4 regions of the Pseudobutyrivibrio sp. UC1225 genome follow, and region 2 is predicted to be linked to each of the others. Evidence: predicted binding sites of a transcription regulator. Region 2 holds the regulator's gene; each other region holds the start of a gene.
What was found. The regulator Rex, encoded in region 2, represses fermentation and respiration genes when NADH is low (regulators of the CRP and FNR family bind a similar motif). The targets are predictions, from matches to a motif close to ATTGTTAANTANTTAACAAT.
Positions count from the first base shown of each region.

Region 1 (5,960 bases), 390 kb from region 2:
ATAACGTTAAGCTTATCAGCTACCTTAGCACCACCAAGGATAGCTACGAATGGACGTACAGGATTCTCAACAGCGTTGCCAAGGAAGTCGATTTCCTTCTGCATAAGGTATCCAACTACGTTAGAACCACCCTTAGCTGTGATGAACTTTGTAACACCAGCTACAGAAGCGTGTGCTCTGTGTGATGAACCGAAAGCATCGCATACATAATCATCAGCAAGATCAGCGAGCTCCTTAGAGAATGCCTCACCGTTCTTTGTCTCTTCCTCGCCACGGAAACGAGTATTCTGAAGAAGAACTACATCTCCTTCCTTCATAGCCTCAACTGCCTTTGTAGCAGCCTCGCCTGTTACGTTGTAATCAGAAACGAAAACAACTTCCTTACCAAGCTTCTCTGAAAGACGCTTAGCAACTGGAGCAAGTGACTCGCCCTCGTTAGGACCATTCTTTACCTTACCAAGGTGTGAGCAAAGGATAACCTTTCCACCATCAGCAATAAGCTTGTTGATTGTAGGAAGAGCTGCCTTGATACGTGTATCATCTGTAATCTCGCCAGCCTTAAGTGGTACATTAAAATCACAACGAACGAGAACACGGCGACCCTTTACGTTGATATCATCAACTGTCTTTTTGTTTAATGCCATTTTTATTATTCCTCCTTAATAAAAAAGGGGTCCGGTCCATGTGGACCGGACCCCTAATAAAGTCGTTAATTTCGATAAACGAATTAAGCAAGCTCTGAGAAGTACTTGATTGTACGAACCATCTGTGATGTGTAGCTGTTCTCGTTATCATACCAAGAAACAACCTGTACCTCGTACTGATCATCAGAAACCTTAGAAACCATTGTCTGTGTAGCATCGAAGAGAGAACCAAATCTCATACCTACGATATCTGAAGAAACGATTTCATCCTCGTTGTAACCGAATGACTCGTTAGCTGCTGCCTTCATAGCTGCGTTGATACCCTCAACAGTAACATCCTTCTTGTTTACTACTGCTGTAAGGATTGTTGTAGAACCTGTTGGTGTAGGAACACGCTGAGCAGATCCGATGAGCTTTCCGTTAAGCTCTGGGATAACAAGGCCGATAGCCTTTGCAGCACCTGTTGAGTTAGGAACGATGTTAACTGCTGCTGCACGTGAACGACGAAGATCACCCTTTCTCTGTGGGCCATCAAGTGTCATCTGATCACCTGTGTAAGCATGGATTGTTACCATGATACCAGACTGGATTGGAGCGTACTTGTTAAGTGCGTCAGCCATAGGTGCTAAGCAGTTTGTTGTACATGAAGCTGCTGAAATGATTGTATCATCAGCCTTAAGTGTTGTGTGGTTTGTATTGTAAACGATTGTAGGAAGATCGTTTCCTGCAGGAGCAGAGATAACAACCTTTCTAGCACCAGCATTGATGTGAGCCTGTGCCTTTTCCTTTGATGTGTAGAATCCTGAACACTCAAGAACTACGTCTACCTTAAGCTCACCCCATGGGCAATTGTTTGCATCTGGGAATGCATAAATCTTGATTTCCTTACCGCAAACGATGATTGAATCATCTGTGCAAGAAACCTCATCTGCATGCTCGTACTTTCCCTGTGATGAATCATACTTTAAAAGATGTGCTAACATCTTTGGGCTAGTTAAGTCGTTGATTGCTACTACTTCGTAACCTTCTGCACCGAACATCTGACGGAATGCAAGACGTCCGATACGGCCAAAACCGTTAATTGCTACTCTTACTGCCATTTTTAAATCCTCCTAAAGATTCTTTTAAAATATTAATTTTTCGAAGTGCCACAAAAATGCACCCCGTATGTACTACATTTTAAACAAAACCAATTTATAATTCAAGCCCAAAATGAAATTATTGTTAAAATTTTCTCAATCTGCTAGAATTAGCGTCAAAAGGAGGCAGAATTATGTTTTGGGACAATCACATGCACAGTAATTTTTCAGGGGATTCCAAGGCCGAACCCATTGATATGATAAACGCAGCTCGCGCAAAAAAACTTCGAGGTATCACCTTCACAGACCATATGGATTTGGACTATCCTCCTAAATATGGCTTTTTCGAACTTGACCCCTACAGCTATTACGAAGCGCAGCACAGGCTTGCTATAGAACAATCTAATGATAGCTTCACAGTATTAACCGGAATTGAGCTTGGGATTCAGCCACATATTGCAGCTGACATATATAAGGTAGCTAAAGATATTCCTTTCGACTTTATAATAGGAAGTACTCATCTCATTGATAAGCAGGATCCATATTTTGATACCTTTTGGGAATCCGGAGATGCGAAGCAGCTTCTCACCCGCTACTACGAATGTGTTTTAGAGAATATTACAGCATTTACAGACTTTGATACTGTCGCACATTTAGATTACGCCTTTAGATATGCAAAGGATCCTAAGGTAAAAGAAGATACCCACCAGCCTTACTTTGAAATTGTTGATGAGATTCTTAATAAGATAATAAAGATGGATAAATCACTGGAAATAAATACTGGCGGTCTTAGAAAAGGGCTGGCAAATCCTAATCCTGCATTATCCATCGTAAAACGATACCATGAGCTTGGTGGAAAAATGATAACCCTTGGCGCTGATGCCCACGAACCAGCTCACGTTGCTGCAGATTTTGAAAAGCTTCCTGATATGCTAAATACCTGCGGCTTCAAAGAATTTATGGTTTACAAAAACAGAAAGCCTGAAGCTTATCCTCTATAGGAAAAGCTCAGGCTTTTTTATCGTCCTATTCTATTTGTTGTCTGCATCGAACTTCAAAAGTGAATTTACAAGTTCCTCGCAGATTTCCAGCTCTGACTTATTATCTGTCTCAATAATAATATCAGCTGCTGCCATATATTTTTCACGGCGCTTCAGCATAAGCTCCTCGATAAATTCCACATTTTTATTATTCTCAATGAGTGGTCTGTCGTGACTGTCCTTAACACGATCAAGGATTGTCTCAGGCTTTGCAGTAAGAAGAACAACACGACCATTCTTCTTCATTTCTACCACATTGCACTCTCGCATTGGAGTACCACCGCCGCAGGAAATAACTACATTATGCTTTGTCTGCATCTCCTTCAAAAGATTAGTTTCAGCATTTCTAAAATGTTCCTCGCCATATACCTCAAAAATATCAGAGATGCTCATTCCCTCTCTCTCTGAGATAACCTGATCCATTTCCACCACATCCATGGCAAAGCATGTGCTGAGGTAATCAGATATAGTAGTCTTACCTGCTCCCATGAAACCAATTAGTACAATATTGTAATTAAAAAGATGTCTTGCCTGAATACGCTTAGAGTTTTCAACAATACTCTTAAAAACATTTTGTACTTCCTTGCCGTGACGCTTTCCTTCAAGACTGGCCTTTAACCAATTCTCGCGCTTTTCATCCTGCTCCGGCTGTAATATCTGAAGACCATTAGCTTCCTTATAAGCCATAATCTCTTCAACAATGCTATTTCTCATTAAAAGCGCATTTAATATTATCTCATCATTCTGTCCTAAGTGTTCACGTAACATCTTTAATTGGTCCATAACAGCTTCTCCTTCACTTTAGTGCTTTAAATTGTAACACTAATATTAACAAAAAAACAGACAGATTGAAACCCATAATTTCAATCTGTCTGTAATTATATCAGATTATATCTTAAAGAAACTCATGCTTCTCAAGAACCTTAATAATATCACGGCCCTCTTCTGTTCCCTCAATGATACGACGAGCACGCTTAGAATCGCCAATGTTGTAAATTTCAACATCAGTATCAGCAAATGCCTCTTCAAGATCATTGATGATAGGTGTGTTAGCTCTCATACCAAGACATACGAAACCATAATCGAAGTTGATGTTCTCGATATTGCCCTCTGGAGTCTTAACGATAAACTTGTCGTTGCAAACTTCCTGAAGAGCAGTATTTGTCATCTGACGAACATTGTACTTCTTCATCTTAGCAGCTGTATCACACTTAGTAATAGGATCAAGACCATTACCGATGATTGGAAGCATCTCGATGATAGTAACCTCGCAACCTCTCTCTGTAAAGAATTCCATTACATCAAGACCTACGGCGCCACCACCAACTACAGCAACCTTCTTACCCTTCATATCCTCTGGGTAATCATTGATTCTTTCGATCATCTTGATAACTGTAGCTACATTAGAATCTTCCTTGTCTACAAGATCCATAAGACCTGTAATTGGAGGAAGTGTAGGATTTGAACCTGTAGCATTAACAATAATATCAGGCTTTAATCCCTTAACCTGCTCTACTGTAGTGTCGTTGTCTGTGAATACAAACAGATTCTTGAGCTTGCTAGCACGGTTAATCATGTACTTAGGGAAATCAGCAAGTCTCTTCTTATCAGGAATCTTAGAAATCTGAACAGAAAGACCTCCAAGCTCATGCTTCTTCTCAAGAAGGAAAGTAGTACATCCTACCTCAGCTGCTGTACAAGCTGCCTCAAGACCAGCAGTACCACCACCGATTACAACTACGTTGCAAGGCTTATTGATTTTTCTCTTATAATATTCATCATTTGCATTAACTGCAGGGTTAACTGTACATCTGATTGGAATATTAAGACCAATTCTGTGACCAGCGCAACCAACGTTACAAGAGATACACTTTCTAAGCTCGTCTTCTCTATTGAACTCTACCTTATTTACCCAAGCTGGATCTGCGATAAGTCCACGACCCATACCGATGATATCTGCGTCGCCCTTCTCAAGAATTTCCTCAGCGACCTTAGGATCACGAATATTCCCCATTGTTACACATGGCTTACCATATTTTTCCTTAACAGCCTTTGCCATGTATGAACGCCATCCATCTGGAAGATAATTTGCATCAATCTGGTACTGTATAGAACCATTAAGACCAGCTGAAACATCAAACACATCAACCTCTTCCTGGAAATACTGAAGATAATCTAAGGTATCCTCAAGAGTGTTACCACCTTCCATAAATTCGTCAGCAGAAATACGAACAAAGATTGGGAAGAATGGCCCCACCTGCTTTCTAACCTCTTCGATAACAAGCTTTGTAAAACGAGCTCTGTTCTCTGCAGAACCGCCAAACTCATCTGTACGCTTATTAGTTGTAGGTGAAAGGAACTGGCTAAGAAGATATGAATGACCTGCATGAATCTCAACGCAGTCGAAGCCGGCTGTCTGAGCACGCTTTGCAGCCTCACCATACTTCTTAACGATCTCATAAATCTCTTCCTTCTCAAGTGGACGTGGAGTCTCTCCGCCAGCCTTTGAAGGAATATCAGATGCTGAAACTGGCTGCATACCTGTACGTGCAGAAACAGCTGATGCACCTGCATGGTTAATCTGGATACCTACGCAAGCACCGTGCTTGTGCATTCTCTCAGTAAAATACCATAAACGTGGAATGTAATTGTCGTGATCAATTCTTAGCTGAGTTGTACCATTTGAACCCTGTGGTGAAAATACGCTGGCATTTTCTACCATTAAAAGACCTGTGCCACCTTTAGCACGCTGCTCATAATAATCGATATGCACAAAAGTCATCTCGCCATTCTGATCACCATAGTTTGTTCCCATTGGTGTCATCATAACACGATTCTTAAGTGTCATACGACGAATTGTAAGTGGTTCAAAAATGTGTGGATACTTAGTTTTCATAATTTAGACGCTCCTATTAAATAAACAATTATTTACGTAGAGCTATTCAGAATTTAAAAAAAGCGGGCATGCTTCTTATAATAGAAGTATAATCCCGCTTTAACTAATAAATCCAATGCATTTTTTGCAAATTATTAATGCATTGAGTGTACTAATATAAAATCTATCATACGCTGAACCGCTGGCATTTGGTATCTTCCTTTTATGTATGCCATGTAAACAGTGTGTGAAACGTACTGTTCTGTTGAAAGCTTCCTTATAGTAACATCCCCTCTATGTATAGAAGTTACATCTGCAACCA
Region 1 covers NZ_FOVQ01000001.1:610,324-616,283, forward strand. Annotated here, with positions in the region: gene BMZ41_RS02810 (phosphoglycerate kinase) at 1-644, opposite strand, end outside; gene gap (type I glyceraldehyde-3-phosphate dehydrogenase) at 728-1,744, opposite strand; gene BMZ41_RS02820 (histidinol-phosphatase HisJ family protein) at 1,918-2,724, shown strand; gene BMZ41_RS02825 (shikimate kinase) at 2,755-3,546, opposite strand; gene BMZ41_RS02830 (oxidoreductase) at 3,659-5,659, opposite strand; gene BMZ41_RS02835 (LysR family transcriptional regulator) at 5,794-5,960, opposite strand, start outside.
Region 1: a site for Rex is predicted at 1,865-1,884, ahead of gap (type I glyceraldehyde-3-phosphate dehydrogenase). Genes of this name have one in related genera too.

Region 2 (5,960 bases):
ATCTTAAGGCTAACCCAGGTGATCATCATTCACGTCGTGGTATGATGAAGATGGTTGGTAAGAGAAGAAACCTTCTTGCATACCTTAAGAACACAGATATTGAGAGATATCGTTCAATTATTGAGCGTCTTGGCTTAAGAAAGTAATCTATACGAGCGGAGTGTATTCTCCGCTCATTTTTCTATGATTTAGTTTTCGAGCCCAATCCGAAGCCACTGAATTTGTTAGCGAAAGACTTATAATAAGTCAAGGTTCTAGAAGTTCGCTTCATTTTCAGTAGTTTCGGGTTAGAGCTTAATATAATTTAAGTTTATAAGGAGAAAACCATGAAGACATTTACAATGGATTTAGCTGGTAGAACACTTCGTGTAGATATCGGCAGAGTTGCAGCTCAGGCTAATGGAGCAGCATTTATTCAGTATGGTGATACAACAGTTCTTTCAACTGCTACAGCATCTGATAAGCCACGTGATGGCATCGATTTCTTCCCTCTTTCAGTAGAGTTCGAAGAGAAGACATACGCAGTAGGTAAGATTCCAGGTGGATTTAATAAGAGAGAAGGTAAGGCATCTGAGAACGCAGTTCTTACATCTCGTGTTATCGACAGACCTATGCGTCCACTTTTCCCAAAGGATTATCGTAACGACGTTACACTTAACAATATGGTTATGGCTGTTGACCCACAGTGCCGTCCAGAGCTTGTTGCTATGCTTGGTGCTGCTATTTCAACATGTATTTCAGATATCCCATTTGATGGTCCATGTGCTATGACACAGATGGGTATGGTTGATGGTGAGTTAATCGTTAACCCTTCACAGGAGCAGTGGGATAAGGGCGACCTTAAGCTTACAGTTGCTTCTACAAGAGAAAAGGTAATCATGATTGAGGCTGGTGCTAACATCATCCCTGAGGATAAGATGATTGAAGCTATCTACAAGTGCCACGATGTTAACCAGACAATCATCAACTTCATCGATGAGATGGTTAAGGAATGTGGTAAGCCAAAGCACGAGTACACATCATGTGCTATTCCAGAAGAGCTTTTTGCTAAGATGAAAGAAATCGTTCCTCCAACAGAGATGGAGGAAGCTGTATTCACAGATGAGAAGCAGGTTCGTGAGGAGAATATTCGTCAGATTACAGAGCGTCTTGAGGAAGCTTTTGCAGAGAATGAAGAATGGCTTGCAGTTCTTGGTGAGGCTATTTATCAGTACGAGAAGAAGACAGTTCGCAAGATGATTCTTAAGGATCATAAGCGTCCAGATGGACGTCAGCTTGATCAGATTCGTCCACTTGCAGCTGAGGTTGATATTATTCCACGTGTTCACGGTTCATCAATGTTCACACGTGGTCAGACACAGATTTGTGACGTAGTAACACTCGCTCCTCTTTCAGAGGCACAGAAGATTGATGGTCTTGATGCCTTCGTTACAGAGAAGAGATATATGCACCACTACAATTTCCCTGCATACTCAGTAGGTGAAACAAAGCCTTCTAGAGGACCAGGACGTCGTGAGATTGGTCACGGTGCACTTGCAGAGAGAGCACTTCTCCCTGTACTTCCTACACCAGAGGAGTTCCCATATGCAATCCGTGCCGTTTCAGAGACATTTGAGTCAAACGGTTCTACATCAATGGCTTCTACATGTGCATCTTGTATGTCACTTATGGCTGCTGGTGTTCCACTTAAGGCTATGGTAGCTGGTATCTCTTGTGGTCTTGTTACAGGTGATACAGATGACGATTTCGTACTTCTTACAGATATTCAGGGTCTTGAGGACTTCTTCGGAGATATGGACTTCAAGGTTACTGGTACTAAGGAAGGTATCACAGCTATCCAGATGGATATTAAGATTCACGGTCTTACACGTCCAATCGTTGAGGGCGCTATCGCTCGTTGTCGTGAAGCTAGATTCTTCATCATGGACAACTGCATGAGCAAGGCAATCGCTGAGCCACGTCCACAGGTTGGCGAGTACGCTCCAAAGATTATTCAGCTTTCTATCGATCCAGAGAAGATTGGTGATGTTGTTGGACAGCGTGGAAAGACAATCAACGAAATCATTGCAAGATGTGATGTTAAGATTGATATTACAGATGAAGGCAACGTTTCTATCTGCGGTACAGATGCTGCTAAGATGGATGAGGCTAAGAAGATGATTGAAATCATTACTACAGATTTCGAGAAGGATCAGATTCTTACAGGTAAGGTTGTCAGCATTAAAGAATTCGGTGCATTCATCGAGTTTGCTCCAGGCAAGGAAGGAATGGTTCACATTTCTAAGATTGCTAAGGAGAGAATTGATAGAGTAGAAGATGTTCTTACACTTGGCGATACTGTTAAGGTTGTTTGCCTTGGCAAGGACAAGATGGGACGTATTAGCTTCTCTATCAAGGACGTACAGTAAAACTAATTAGCTAGCTATTTTAATGCGCCTGGCTCTTTGTCGGGCGCATTTTTTAAGGAAAAAATCATGTTACTTAATGTTTCACATATTTATAAATCCTTTGGCGAGGATTCAATAATTAAAGATGCTACATTTACAGTAGACGAAGGTTCAAAGGTTGCTATTGTCGGAAACAATGGTACCGGCAAATCAACACTCCTTAAAATTATAATCGGAGAACTTCCAGCAGATGACGGAGAAGTTACTTTAAAAAAAGATGCCACAATGGGCTACTTGGCTCAGTATCAAGAGGATTCCTTCGGAAGCAATATATTAGACACTGTTCTTGGTGCCAGAGAAGACCTTCTTTCAATGGAAAAGCGCCTGACAGAAATGGAACAGCAAATGAGTCAGCTTTCTCATGAAGAGATGGAAGCATTTATGGAGGATTATCATAAGCTTCAGCATCAGTTTGATTTAAAGGGAGGATACACCTTCCGTTCTGAAGCTGTAGGTATTCTTAAAGGTTTAGGCTTTGAGGGTGACGATCTTTCGAAAAGTATGAATGAGCTCTCGGGCGGTCAGAAAACAAGAGTAAGTCTTGGTCGATTGCTGGCATCTTCACCAGATTTACTTCTTCTTGATGAGCCTATAAACCACCTGGATTTAAATTCTATAATGTGGTTGGAAGGATATCTGGCTTCCTATAAAGGTGCTGTTGTAATTGTTGCCCACGATAGATATTTCCTTGATAAAATCGCTGACCATGTAGTTGATTTATCTTACGGCAGAACCAGTGTATATACTGGTAATTACTCATCCTTTGTTGCTCAGAAAGAGCTTGCTCAGATTTCCTACGAAAATGCTTATGAAAAGCAGCAGAAGGAAATAGAACATCAGAAGGCAGTAATTGAAAAGCTTCAGTCATACAATAGAGAAAAATCTATCAAAAGAGCTGAAAGCCGTAAAAAGCTTCTTGATAAAATGGATGTAATGGATGCACCTGATAAGGATTTACCAAAAATGCGTCTTACTCTTGAGATTGAAAAAGAAAGCGGTAAGGATGTTCTTGATTTTTCCCATGTAACCAAATCTTATGACGATAAAAACATCTTTACAGATTTATCTTTTGACGTCCATAAGGGCGATAGAATCGCTATCTTAGGTGATAACGGTACAGGCAAAACTACAATTTTAAAATGTATAAATGGTCTTACTGATTTCGAATCCGGTGAGATTCGTTTTGGTGCAAATGTAACTGTAGGCTACTACGATCAGGAGCAGCAGGGACTTACTGAATCTAATACAATTTTCAGTGAGCTTCACGATGCTTATCCTTTCCTTACAGAAACAAAGGTTAGAAACACTTTAGCAGCCTTTATGTTTACTGAGGATGATGTTTTCAAGCGTATCAGTGATTTATCAGGTGGTGAACGAGGAAGAGTATCTCTTGCAAAGCTTATGCTTTCAAAATCAAACCTTCTGATTCTCGATGAGCCTACCAACCACTTGGATATGGATTCAAAACAGATGCTTGAAGAGGCGCTTAATGAATATGATGGTACTCTTTTATATGTAAGTCACGATAGATATTTTGTAAATAAAACCGCCAATACCATTTTGGAGCTTTCAAATGGTGGACTGACAAAATATCTTGGTAACTATGATGAATACATTGCCAAGAAAGAGCAGTTATATGGCAATTCATCTACATCAAGCGTGTCTCAGGGCTCTGGAACAAATCAGGAAGAAACAGCTGCAAAGCTGGACTTCAAGGAACAGAAGCGTATCGAAGCAGAGAAAAGAAAGCTTCAGAATCGTATTTCAAAGATTGAAGAAGAAATAGAACAGCTTGAAGCTGAGAAAGCCTCTATAGACGAGGAATTTATCAAGCCTGAGAATATGACCAATTCAGCTAAATTAAATGAATTGACTGCTAAACAGAACGAAATAAATGCTAAACTTGATAACCTATACCAACAGTGGGAGGAAATCAGTAGTATATAGCGTATAAATTGTTAATTTGTTGACAAACTTTTTTGCGAACCCTATAATAAAATTAATCTTTTATTAGGAGGCGTTTATTTTGGACAAACAGATTTCGCAGGCAGTAATCAGGAGACTTCCTAGATACTATAGATACTTAGGAGAGCTTCTAGATGATGGTGTTGAACGCATTTCTTCAAATGATTTAAGCAAGCGTATGCACGTTACGGCATCTCAAATAAGACAGGATCTTAACAATTTCGGCGGCTTTGGCCAGCAGGGCTATGGTTACAATGTAGCTTATCTTCATGACGAAATTGGAAATATCCTTGGTGTTAATGAGACTCATAACGTTATAGTTATTGGTGCTGGTAATCTTGGCCAGGCTATTGCAGGATATGTTAAATTTGAACGAGTTGGTTTCAAGATTATCGGTTTATTTGATACAAACCCTGATTTAAAAGGTAAAATGGTTAGGGATTTACCTATCCAGATGCTTGATGAATTACCAGAATTTATTAAGAATAATGATGTTGAAATTGCAGCCCTCACACTTCCAAAGGCAAATGCAAAATCAACAGCTTTAAAGCTGGTTTCACTTGGCGTTCACGCTATTTGGAACTTTGCTCATGTTGATTTGGATGATATTCCAGATGTTGTTATTGAAAATGTTCATCTTTCTGACAGCTTAATGCAGTTATCATATAATATTACCAAGCAAAATAAGTAGGTGATTTTATGGCAGAACATGATTTTCAAAGTGCAATTGCTAAAATCAAGGTTCCAATGCTTATTTTAGATCAAAAATGGCACAGGCTTTTTGCCTTAGGAGGCAAGCCTGATACCGTTAAAGATTTAGAAACAAAAGAAAATGAGCTCCTCAAAAGAGATGCTGAGCTCAAAAAGGAATTAAAGGATTTAAAAAAAGTAAAAGAAAGTCTTATGGCTTCCGTTATGGAAAATATGGAGGGCACCTCTGACTTGGTTTCAAAGAAACTTGACGATGATAAAAGACTTCTTGAAGAATGTAACGAGAGGATTGCTGCTGCCGAAGACGAACAGAAGGATTTACCTGCCCAAACTGATGAGGTAAACAGAGAGCTTATGATGGCAACCATGGATTTTTGTTATGATAAGCTTAGGACTAATTCTTCAGAGGCTGAAGAAATCACAAATTGGATAAAAGATATCCGTGTTCAGCTCAAAAAAAATGTTATTAGAAAGCATAATCGAGAGATAAATAATAAAGAAATATATTCATATATGCATGATGTATTTGGAATGGAAGTTTTAAATCTCTTTGATATGCAAAATGGCGACTTTTATATTGGTATAGCCGATGATAAAATCGATGATGCTGCACCCAAAAAATCGACAGATGCTGAAGTAGCTGATTTATCTAACGTTGATTTAGAAGATGTGGATTTGGAGGCTGTGTCAAAGGAAACAAAAGAATCTAATAACTCTGAAGATGCAACTTCAGATGAATCTGAATAATCTATGAATTTTAAAGACTAAGCTTCATAAAGTTTAGTCTTTTCTTTGTCATTATGGTAAAATATAAGATGTTAGAATTCATTGTTTTCG
Region 2 covers NZ_FOVQ01000001.1:215,716-221,675, reverse strand. Annotated here, with positions in the region: gene rpsO (30S ribosomal protein S15) at 1-146, shown strand, start outside; gene BMZ41_RS01090 (polyribonucleotide nucleotidyltransferase) at 327-2,408, shown strand; gene abc-f (ribosomal protection-like ABC-F family protein) at 2,475-4,394, shown strand; gene BMZ41_RS01080 (redox-sensing transcriptional repressor Rex) at 4,471-5,103, shown strand; gene BMZ41_RS01075 (hypothetical protein) at 5,112-5,870, shown strand.

Region 3 (5,960 bases), on a different contig from region 2:
TTATAAAGCACAATCCTGTCCTCCTCAGAATATGAATCTAAGAAAACGCATTTCTTTCCACTGGCTTTTTCTTCCATGAAGAAATTGTTTTCCAAATCGAAGCAGGACTCCTCAATAACACAACAGGTGTGGGCTGTCATAGGATTCTTCAAATAATGAATGCACTCCTCTATCGACTGACCTCCCATTGTTCGGGATGCAATATTTTGCATAATATGGATATCATCCTGATGATGATAAAATCTATTGTTCAAACCATCCACCACTGACAACAAATCCAGCTTGCATCTAGGACATCCGCAGGATTCGTTTGCAATAAAGGATGGTTCAATCCACTTTTCAATATTTCTTTTGCCATCAAACAGCTGGCGAACCACGTCCATAATGGCTGCTGCAAGTTCCTTGCTGTTGCAGGCTGCAGTAGTGATTCCCGGAACTGACCAAAAAGCCTCCTCGATGCCATCAAAGCCAGTAACAATAATGTCCTGAGGAATCTTGAGACCTACCTCCTGAAAAACATCGCAGACATTTATTGCCATAATGTCATTGGCACATATTACAGCTTCTGGCAGATTTCCAGATCTGACTATGTCCTGCGCAGCGAGTCTGGCTGGCATAGACCAGAAATCACCATAGCTCAGCATGCTATCCTCAAAGGCAATTCCATTCTCTGCAATTACCTTTTTAAAGACTTCTATTCTGGCATTTGAAAACTCGCTTGTGCGTTTACCTGCCATAAAATGAGGTCTGGTAACATGATGTTCTTCTATAACATGACGCACTACCGCCTCAAAGCCCTTCTCATAATCATAGTTAACAAAGGACACTCCATCATAATGTCCATCAATGACTACAGATGGAACCTCATGGATTTCTGCCTTTGCAAGGATGTCCTGAACCAGCTCACGGCATTTTATCTTTTCATCCATGATGACAACAGCATCCGCCTTATCATAAGGAATCAAATCAAAAACAGCCGTCTCTGCCTGATTGTCACCGCTGTTTCCTATTTCAGAATTCAATGCATAAACAAACAGACAACAATCCTTTTCATTAAGTAGTCTGTTGAGTTCTGCAATAAAACTGAATACCTGTGCATCGTAGACACGATAAGCGCATAGAACCACTAATTTCTTGCCGTTAATCATAGTATTTCTCCCAATACAAAATTCACCCCATACGACTGCATCTATTGTACTCTATTTTTATGAATTTTTCGTTATTTATTTTTAAAAAAGTTACTATTCACAGTTATAAAATATTAAAAATATATTCTGTCCAAATTCATTTGGTAAAGAATAATTTTTAATATTTTATAAACTGGAATCAGTGGCTCTACCATATGAATAATGTTAAGTGCTTTAGCACTGAGAAAGAAGTCTGAAAGACTTCCATTATGAATATGGGTAGAGCTACTGTGAATAGTAACTTAATTATCAATAAGTTTCCATCTCTGGGGTCAAAAAATTTCTTTATTTTTGGTTAATTGAACAAAAATTATATCTGCAATGTATTAATTGAGGTACATTGTTATTTTTTTATCAGACATATGTTATAGTATTTCTCAGCTAGCGTGTTAGACGCATCTAACTGTCCAATGATATGCGTAGACACAACCCCAACTAGCGTGAAGCATTTAATGTTTTTGTAGTAGAAAGGAAGAATAATCATGGCAAATCACGATTTCTCACAGTGGGATGGATTCGTAGGTCGCGTTTGGAAAGACAACGTTGATGTACGTGATTTCATCCAGAACAACTACACTCCATATGATGGAGATGAATCTTTCTTAGCAGACCCAACAGAGGCTACTAACACTCTCTGGGGAAAGCTTCAGGAACTTCAGGCAGCTGAACGTGCAAAGGGTGGCGTTCTCGACATGGATACAGATATTGTATCTTCACTTACTTCTCATGGCGCAGGTTACATTTCAGAGGAGACAAAGGAGCTCGAGCAGATTGTTGGTCTTCAGACAGACAAGCCTCTTAAGAGAGCTTTCATGCCATTTGGTGGTATCACTATGGCTGAGCAGTCTTGCAGAATGTATGGTTATGAGCCAAGCGAGAAGCTTCACGAAATTTTTACTAAATATCACAAGACACATAATCAGGGGGTATTCGACATCTACACACCAGAGATGAAGAAAGCCCGTCACAATAAAATTCTTACAGGTCTACCTGATACATACGGACGTGGTCGTATCGTAGGCGATTACAGACGTGTTGCTCTTTATGGTATTGATTACCTTATCGAGAAGAAGAAGGCTGATTTCGATGCAACTGCTCGTCAGGGTATGCGTCGTTACGATTTCCAGCTTCGTGAGGAAATCACAGATCAGATTAATGCTCTTAAGGGCATGAAGGAAATGGCTGCTATTTATGGCATCGATATTTCTAAGCCAGCTGGCACAGCTAAGGAAGCTGTTCAGTGGTTATACTTCGGTTACCTTGCAGCAATCAAGACACAGAACGGCGCTGCTATGTCAGTAGGTCGTGTTTCTACTTTCCTTGATATCTACTTCTCACGTGACCTTGCAAAGGGAATCATCACTGAGTCAGAGGCTCAGGAAATCATCGACCACTTCACAATGAAGTGCCGTATGGTTAAGTTTGCTCGTATCGAGTCTTACAACCAGCTCTTCTCAGGTGACCCAGTTTGGGCTACTCTCGAGGTTGGTGGTATCGGTCTTGATGGACGTCATCAGGTTACAAAGACTTGCTACAGATTCCTTCACACACTTGAAAACATGGGACCTTCACCAGAGCCAAACCTTACTGTTATGTATTCAAGCCGTCTTCCTGAGTCCTTCAAGAAGTACGCTTCAAAGATTTCTGTTACTACATCTTCAATCCAGTACGAGAATGATGATGTAATGCGTGTTACATGGGGCGATGATTACTCAATCTGCTGCTGCGTATCTGCAACAGAGACAGGTAAGGAGCTTCAGTTCTTCGGTGCTCGTGCAAACCTTGCTAAGTGTCTTCTCTACGCTATCAACGGTGGTGTTGATGAGAAGTCTGGCGACCAGGTAGGTCCAGAGTACAAGGCTATCACTTCAGAGTACCTTGATTATGATGATGTTATGCAGAAGTTCGACCAGATGATGGATTGGCTTGCACACCTCTATGTAGGTACACTTAACATGATTCACTACATGCACGACAAGTACTACTATGAGGCTTGCCAGATGGCCCTCATCGATACACATGTACGTCGTTCATTTGCTACAGGTATCGCTGGATTCTCACACTGTGTAGACTCACTTTCAGCTATCAAGTATGCAAAGGTTAAGGCTGTTCGTGATGAGAACGGCGTTACAAAGGACTTTGAGATAGAGGGAGATTTCCCACGTTACGGTAACGATGATGACAGAGCAGACGAAATCGCTATCTGGCTTCTTCGTACATTCATGGGCAAGCTTCGTCACATCCATACATACAGAGATTCAGAGCCTACAACATCAATACTTACAATTACTTCAAACGTAGTTTATGGTAAGGCTACAGGTGCTCTTCCAGATGGACGTCCAGCTGGCGAGCCACTTTCACCAGGTGCTAACCCATCTTACGGTGCTGAGGTTAACGGACTTATCGCTTCCCTCAACTCTGTTGCTAAGCTTCCATACGAAGAGGCACTTGATGGAATTTCTAATACACAGACAATCAACCCAGGTGCCCTTGGTCACACTGAGGAAGAGCGTGTAAACAACCTTGTAAATGTACTTGACGGTTACTTCGATCAGGGTGCACATCACCTTAACGTCAACGTATTTGGCAAGGAGAAGCTCATCGATGCTATGGAGCATCCAGAGAAGCCAGAGTATGCTAACTTCACTATCCGTGTATCTGGATATGCCGTTAAGTTCATCGACTTAACAAAGGAGCAGCAGCTCGACGTAATCTCTCGTACTTGCCACGAGGCACTTTAAAACCTACGCCTTTCGCATAATATATGTCAGCACTATAGACACGCTTTCGCTCTTATTCGCTCGTTACGTTACATAAGGTGCTGCTAAAGCACCACCTAAGTAACGACGGCTCATCAAGGTCTTATAGTTGCTAACATATATTATTGCTTAAGGCTTACTTTTTCTAAATATCTTAGTAGCAAGTACTAAAAATACTGGAGGTACTGAATTGAGCAACGTTATTGGATACGTTAATAAATTGGAATCATTTGGCGCAGTGGATGGTCCTGGGGTACGATACCTGATTTTCTTGAATGGATGTAGGATGAGATGTGCTTTTTGTCATAATCCTGAGACATGGGCTGAGGGTCAGGGGCAGGAATTCACTGCAGATGAGCTATTGAAAAAGGCTTTGCGTTTTAAGCCTTATTGGAAGAATGACGGCGGTATTACTGTAAGTGGTGGCGAGCCTCTTCTCCAGATAGATTTTATGCTTGATTTATTTCGCAAGGCTAAAGCTCAGGGAATCAATACATGTATCGATACAGCTGGCCAGCCTTTCACTCATGATGAACCTTTTTATTCTAAGTGGAAGGAGCTTATGAGCCTTACTGATACAGTTTTACTAGATATTAAAAATATTGACCCTGTAGCTCACAAGGAGCTTACAGGTGTTGATAATGCCAACATCCTTCAGATGGCTCAGGAGATTTCAGAGATGAACATTCCTATCTGGATAAGACATGTGCTTGTGCCAGGTGGTAGCGATAACGATGACTACTTACGTCGCACCAGAGAGTTTATTGATACTCTGAAGACTGTAGAAAAGGTCGAAGTACTTCCATATCACACCTTAGGTGTCCCTAAATATCAGGAGCTTGGAATTCCTTATCGATTAGACGGTATTGAATCTCCAAGTGCTGAGCGTATTGCAAATGCTAAAGAGATTTTAGGCGCAAAATAATTTTTGGGGTTACAAAAATATATTTTCTGTGATACAATCTCTCAGCAATACAAAATGGTTTTATTGGAAACGACACATCCTCCGGATGATAACGAACAACACATTTTTATTATGTTATTCATTATCAGAAGGAGGATTTTTTATGCCTAAAAACAAATTTCAGGATGTAGTATTTACAATTATTATGGCCACAGTTATGGTCTATGGAATGGTAGTTTACAATGTAGCCCTTGCAACAGGTGGTGTTACAAACGCTACTTTCGTTATGGCTCTTAGAGAACTTCCAATTATGGTGCCTATCGCATTTGTATTAGAGTTTTTCATCGTTGGAAAGATTGCAAAAGGACTTGCTTTTTCAGTTATTGATCCAGCTAAGGACAATCCACATTTCATCACTTATGCTATTTCAATCTGCATCTGCTGTATTATGTGCCCTACAATGAGCCTCATCGCTATGTTCCTTTTCAAGGATACACACTCTTTTGGAACATGGATTCAGACATGGGCAATGAACTTCCCAATGGCTCTTTTATATCAGCTCTTCTACTGTGGACCATTTGTAAGATTAATTTTTAGAACTATATTTAGAGATAAATAAAAGACGAGGATTCGCATTTGCGAATCCTCATTTTTATAAACTACATTAATTTTTTAATTTCATCAAATACAAACTGTACCTTTGGTCCTACAACAACCTGCACTGTATTCTTGGATGGTCGTACGATGCCAGGTACACCTGAACTCTTAATCTTCTTCTCATCTACCTGAGTGTAGTCAGCGATTTCAACACGTACTCGTGTAGCGCAATAATCAAGTTCTTTGATATTTTCTTTGCCACCTAATCCCTCAAGGATTGTAGCTGCCATTGCTGCAAAATTTGAATCTCCGATTTCAATATTTACTTCATCTTCTTCATCGTCCTCACGACCTGGTGTCTTTAGATCAAACTTCGTAATTACGAATCTAAATATTACATAGTAAACAACTGCAAATGCTGCACCAATTGGGAACAACAGCCATGGATTTAATGCCATAGGAGCCTTGAAGCTCAAAAGCCAATCTACAAACCCTGCAGAGAAGTTGAAGCCA
Region 3 covers NZ_FOVQ01000002.1:6,180-12,139, reverse strand. Annotated here, with positions in the region: gene BMZ41_RS02990 (GGDEF domain-containing protein) at 1-1,148, opposite strand, end outside; gene pflB (formate C-acetyltransferase) at 1,670-3,928, shown strand; gene pflA (pyruvate formate-lyase-activating protein) at 4,137-4,871, shown strand; gene BMZ41_RS02975 (DUF2798 domain-containing protein) at 5,014-5,469, shown strand; gene nagE (N-acetylglucosamine-specific PTS transporter subunit IIBC) at 5,510-5,960, opposite strand, start outside.
Region 3: a site for Rex is predicted at 1,527-1,546, ahead of pflB (formate C-acetyltransferase). Genes of this name have one in related genera too.

Region 4 (5,960 bases), on a different contig from region 2:
AGGATGATATATTTAACTCCTTTGAAACTATTGGATATATGACGGTAGGTGTTCCTTATGAATTTGGATTGGGACTTACTTTATCTAGAATGTTCGCTAATCTAATGAATGGAACAATCGAGGTTTCCAGTGAAGAGGGGCAGGGGGCAACCTTCACTTTTAAGGTTAGACAAAAAATAGTTAATTCAACACCAGTAAGTGTATTTAAGGAAAAAGAGGACAGGGTAACCCATGGACTTTATATTCCTAGTTTTGTTGCTCCAGAGGCGGAAGTTCTTGTTGTAGATAACAATATGAAAAGCTTGAATATTATCAAGAACATTCTGAAAGAAACAAAGATGTTTGTAGGAACAGCCACAACAGGTGAAGAATGCCTTGAGAAAATAAAATTTGGAAGCTATAACCTTGTATTGATGGAATGTCATATGCCTGATATAACTGCTTCAGAACTTTTAATACGTGTACGTGATATTGTTCCCGATATTCCTGTTTATGCTATTTCTTCCATACCAATGGAGGATGAAGAATTCTATCAGTCTAAAGGTTTTAATGGTGTATTGTTAAAACCTGTTGATAGCAAATTGTTGGAAAAAACAATTTTAAAGCACATTCCTACAAAAATTTACATGAAGCTATCTGATACGGAAGGTTATGAAGAGGATTCTGAACTTCCAAAAGATAAAGAATGGCTTTATAACATTAAGGAACTTAATGTACGAGATGGAATTAGAGATAATGGTGGGGCTGGTCAATATCTGACATCATTGCTTACATTTATGGATGCCATAAATAAATATGTTAACGGAATAGAAGATGCTTATAAGAATTTAGATATCAAGTTATACACTATTAAAATGCATAGTTTAAGAACCTCCTGTTCAATTGTAGGCGCTAATGATTTGGTGGCAGTTGCAGAGTCTTTGGAGGCTGCAGGAAATCGTAATGATTTAGATTATATAGCAGATAATACAAACAGTTTCCTATCTGAATGTAGAAGTCTATATACCAAGCTTACAAAATTACACTCATTGTAGAGAGGATGAAAGAAGGATGTTAGAATTTTTTATCAAACATCAATTGGATCTGATGCTGGCTCTAAGCAGTATATGCGGAACAATAGCAATTTTTGTTGTTGTAGCTAGAGCTTTGCCATTAAGCAGAAGAATTGTGCTGCTGTTTCTGGAATTAAGCGCAATGGCTTTGCTTTATTCTGATAGACTTTCATACTTCTACAATGGTGATATATCCCAATTAGGTCTTTTCATGCATCGTCTTTCTATTTTCATGGATTACCTATTTACTGATGTTATTGTATTGGCATTCAATCTATATCTTATTGATTTATATAAGAATGAAGGAAAGATGAAGAAGACTCCGCTACGACTGGATTTTTGCACGATATTTATGATTATTGGAATTATACTTTGTATTTTCTGTGGCTTATCAGGAATATATTATACATTTGATTCAAATAATATTTATAGCAGAGGACCGGGATATATTATAAGTTATATTTTCCCATTCTTCGTGCCTTTGATTCAATTGACTGCAATTATAAAATATAAAAGATATTTAGATTGGATAATTAATCTTTCAAATACTCTTTTTATTGTTGTTCCTTTAATCTGCTCCATTGCTCAATTATTTATAGCGGGAACATCAATGACCAATATAGGAATTATTATTACTTGCATATTTATTTACGTAGTAGCTTTATTTAATCTTAATCGAGAAATGGAGGAGGGCAAGCGTAGCGAGATTGACTTTTTGAAAAAAGAGCAGGAGAGTATGCAACGTCTTTTTGAACAAACATCTTCTGCATTCATGGGGGCTGTAGAGGCAAAGGATGTATTTACATTGGGCCATTCTACTCGTGTTGCAAATTATGCAAAGGCAATAGCAAAAACCTGTGGGAAGAGTGACAAAGAATGTGATGAAATATATTATGCTGCACTGTTACATGATATTGGAAAAGTTGGTCTTCCTGAAAGCATCTTAAACAAAAGAAACAATCTAAATGAAGAAGAATTGAAGATTTATAGAAGAGAAACAATTATTGGTGCGGATATATTGTCTAATATCACAGAATATCCTTTTTTAAAGGATGGTGCTCATTTTCATCATGAAAAATATGATGGAAGCGGATATCCTGAAAATTTAAAAGGAGACGAGATTCCAGAGATAGCCAGAATAATTGCTGTTGCAGATTATTATGACAATCTGACTTCAAGAAAAAGTGACAGGGATGCGTATCCTCAAGTGATTGTTAGAGAAGAATTTTTAAAAAAATCAGGAACAACATTTGATCCACGTTTTGCAGCTATTATGATTAGTCTTATTGACAGCGATAAGGACTATAAGTTGCGTGAAAATGTGGAAGATATAGATAATAAGCCTGATGAATACCTCTCTGTTAATGAATATAGAAGTAATGTTACAAAGGGAATTCTTATTGATGATAAGATTACAAAAATCGGTTTTGAATGGAGCCTTAATAGCGATTCGCCAACGGGATTTTCGGCACCTTCAATTATTGTTTTTGATGCTTACGATGGAAGAATCCATTCTGATGAGAAGAGTATAAGCGCGTTTGGGTATTTAGAATTTGGGGAGATTTGGTTTAATGGGCACTATAATTCCACTAAGGCTAAGAACATGGAAGTTACAATTTCTCAAAAAAGTGGAAGCATTTCGGAGTTTTACGGTGCTGCCTATGAGATGACTGCAGCTAAATGTGGGGATCATCTAAAGATAAGCATATCAAGTGATTCTGAAGTTATAGATGTTATTATGGCTTTACCTGAGAATTCAAAGTACGCTTATATAGGCATCACAGGTGAATATTGTAATATTAGTAACATTAATATAGAACGTACAGAAGAGATATTTACAGATGATCAGTTCACACGAATTGCTCCAGCCAACAATTACATTAACAGACTTGAAGGAGATTTACCTAATCTTCAGATTGATCGTTTCCGATCGGCATCGTCTGTTGGTACTCTTATAACGGATGGATTGAATTGTGAATTCCATACAATGAGCCTTCCAATGGCAAATTTCATTTGGAATTGCCCTTTTATAGTCGTGTACTCTTCAGATGATGGCAAGGTTGATGGGGAAAATTATTTGGAATATGCTCTTATTCAAATGAATGGTGAACTAAAGAGTGATTCAACACTTGCTACCAATGATCCTACAGTTAAAAAAACTAGGGAGTTTAAGAATTGGGATACTTGGAAAGAGAAAAATAAAAAGGGAATGGACTGCCATATTTCGTTTAGGATATCTGGCGACACTCTGGAGATGGCCATTGAAAATTCTGATTTTAAAATCAAGAATAAAACTATGTTTCTTCTTATGCCAGAAAAACTATATTTTTCTATTACAGGTGACCAATGTGCCATTACGGACATTAGAATTTATGAATAGAATGATGAGTTAGGTTCTATGCATAACTCTTAGTCAAATTTTTAACAAAAAGTGCAAAAGAGTACTTTACTAAATAAACAAAAAATGAGAAAATATTCTCGATAGCGTGCTTATGTACATAAGCACGTTCCAAATTATGTCATTAATGTAAGTAGCAATTACATTTTAATGGTCATTATATCGAACGAAGAAAGGAGTTCTACAATGATTTACACAAAAGAAGTAGAAAACATGTGTCCTGTAGCAAAGGGCGCAAAGCATGAACCAGCTCCTATCCCTGAGGAGGGAAAATGGGTACACGCTAAGCAGATTTCTGATATTAGCGGTTTCACACACGGTGTAGGCTGGTGTGCTCCACAGCAGGGTGCCTGCAAATTATCTTTAAATGTTAAGAATGGTGTTATTGAGGAAGCACTTGTTGAGACAATTGGTTGCTCAGGTATGACACATTCAGCTGCTATGGCAGCAGAGATCCTTCAGGGTAAGACAATCCTTGAGGCTCTTAATACAGACCTTGTTTGCGATGCTATCAATACAGCTATGAGAGAGCTTTTCCTTCAGATCGTTTACGGACGTACACAGTCTGCATTCTCTGATGACGGACTTGCAGTTGGTGCTGGTCTTGAGGATCTTGGAAAGGGTCTTCGTTCACAGGTTGGTACAATGTACGCAACAAAGGAAAAGGGTGTTCGTTACCTTGAGATGGCTGAAGGCTATGTAACAGGTATCGCACTTGATGCTGATAACGAAGTTATCGGATACCAGTTTGTTTCTCTTGGAAAGATGACAGACTTCATTAAGAAGGGTGATGATCCTAACACAGCATGGGAGAAGGCAAAGGGCCAGTACGGACGTGTTGACGATGCTGTTAAGATTATCGATCCACGTCAGGAATAATAAAGGAAAGGAGAAACTAAAATGGCTTTATTTGAATCATATGAGAGAAGAATTGATCAGATCAATGCTGTTCTTAATAAGTATGGTATCAGCTCAATCGAAGAAGCTGAGAAGATTACAAAGGACGCTGGTCTTGATGTATACGAGCAGGTAAAGAAGATTCAGCCTATCTGCTTCGAGAACGCTTGCTGGGCTTACACTGTAGGTGCTGCAATCGCTATTAAGAAGAATTGCCGTAAGGCTGCTGATGCAGCTGCTGCAATCGGAGAGGGACTTCAGTCTTTCTGTATTCCAGGTTCTGTTGCTGATCACCGTAAGGTAGGTCTTGGTCATGGTAACCTTGGAAAGATGCTCCTTGAGGAGGAGACAGAGTGCTTCTGCTTCCTCGCAGGTCACGAGTCATTTGCTGCTGCTGAGGGTGCTATCGGTATCGCTGAGAAGGCTAACAAGGTTCGCCAGAAGCCTCTTCGTGTTATCCTTAACGGTCTTGGTAAGGACGCTGCACAGATTATCTCACGTATCAACGGTTTCACATTCGTTGAGACAAAGTACGATTATCATGATGCTAAGCTTAACATCGTTTCTGAGAAGGCATACTCAAATGGTCTTCGTGCAACAGTTAAGTGCTACGGTGCTGACGATGTTCAGGAAGGTGTTGCTATCATGCACCACGAGAACGTAGGTGTTTCTATCACTGGTAACTCTACAAACCCTACACGTTTCCAGCATCCAGTAGCTGGTACATACAAGAAGGAGTGCGTAGATCAGGGTAAGAAGTACTTCTCAGTTGCATCAGGTGGTGGTACAGGACGTACACTTCACCCAGATAACATGGCAGCAGGTCCTGCTTCATACGGTATGACAGATACTCTTGGACGTATGCACTCAGATGCTCAGTTCGCTGGTTCATCTTCAGTTCCTGCACACGTTGAGATGATGGGTCTTATCGGTATGGGTAACAACCCAATGGTTGGTGCTACAGTTGCAGTTGCAGTTTCAGTTGAGGAAGCTGCTACAGCTGGTAAGTTCTAATTATACTTAAATTTTTAAAGAGCTCTCAGGCTTCCTGAGGGCTCTTTTTTATTGCCCTTGTTGACAATTCTGTAACATTTATATGCTAGTGTATTGCTATCAATTGATTTATGCATGTAGGAGGTTTTTCTATGAGCAAAAGGTTTTTTAGTTTTTTTGTTTCTTTATTGTTAATCACAGCTCTTTTCGCAGGATGTGGTTCCAAGGAGGAGACTGCAGCAACAGCCGAAGCTCCTGAGGAAGAGACTGGATTGCCATCGGGTGATGTTTCTCTAAGAGTTTGGGGAGCCGATGAAGATGAAGAGCTGGTTAATCAAATAATTAGTGGCTTCATTAAAGAGTATGGTAGTATGGCAAATTTCAAAATTACCTTTGAGGCTCATAGTGAATCCAGTGCTAAGGATGAAATACTTGGAGATGTGTTAAATGCTCCAGATGTATTCACTTTTGCTGATGATCAGCTCATGGCTTTAGTTGCTTCTGGTGTCCTTAAAAAAGTTGAAAATGACAGTGAGATTTCAGGTAGAAATTTAGCAGCTGCAAGTGACGCTGCTTCCGTAAATGGAACATTATATGCTTACCCATTGACAGCAGATAAT
Region 4 covers NZ_FOVQ01000006.1:3,347-9,306, reverse strand. Annotated here, with positions in the region: gene BMZ41_RS09035 (ATP-binding protein) at 1-1,034, shown strand, start outside; gene BMZ41_RS09030 (HD-GYP domain-containing protein) at 1,051-3,432, shown strand; gene BMZ41_RS09025 (iron-sulfur cluster assembly scaffold protein) at 3,637-4,329, shown strand; gene BMZ41_RS09020 (GGGtGRT protein) at 4,351-5,361, shown strand; gene BMZ41_RS09015 (extracellular solute-binding protein) at 5,493-5,960, shown strand, end outside.
Region 4: a site for Rex is predicted at 3,462-3,481, ahead of BMZ41_RS09025 (iron-sulfur cluster assembly scaffold protein). Genes of this name have one in related genera too.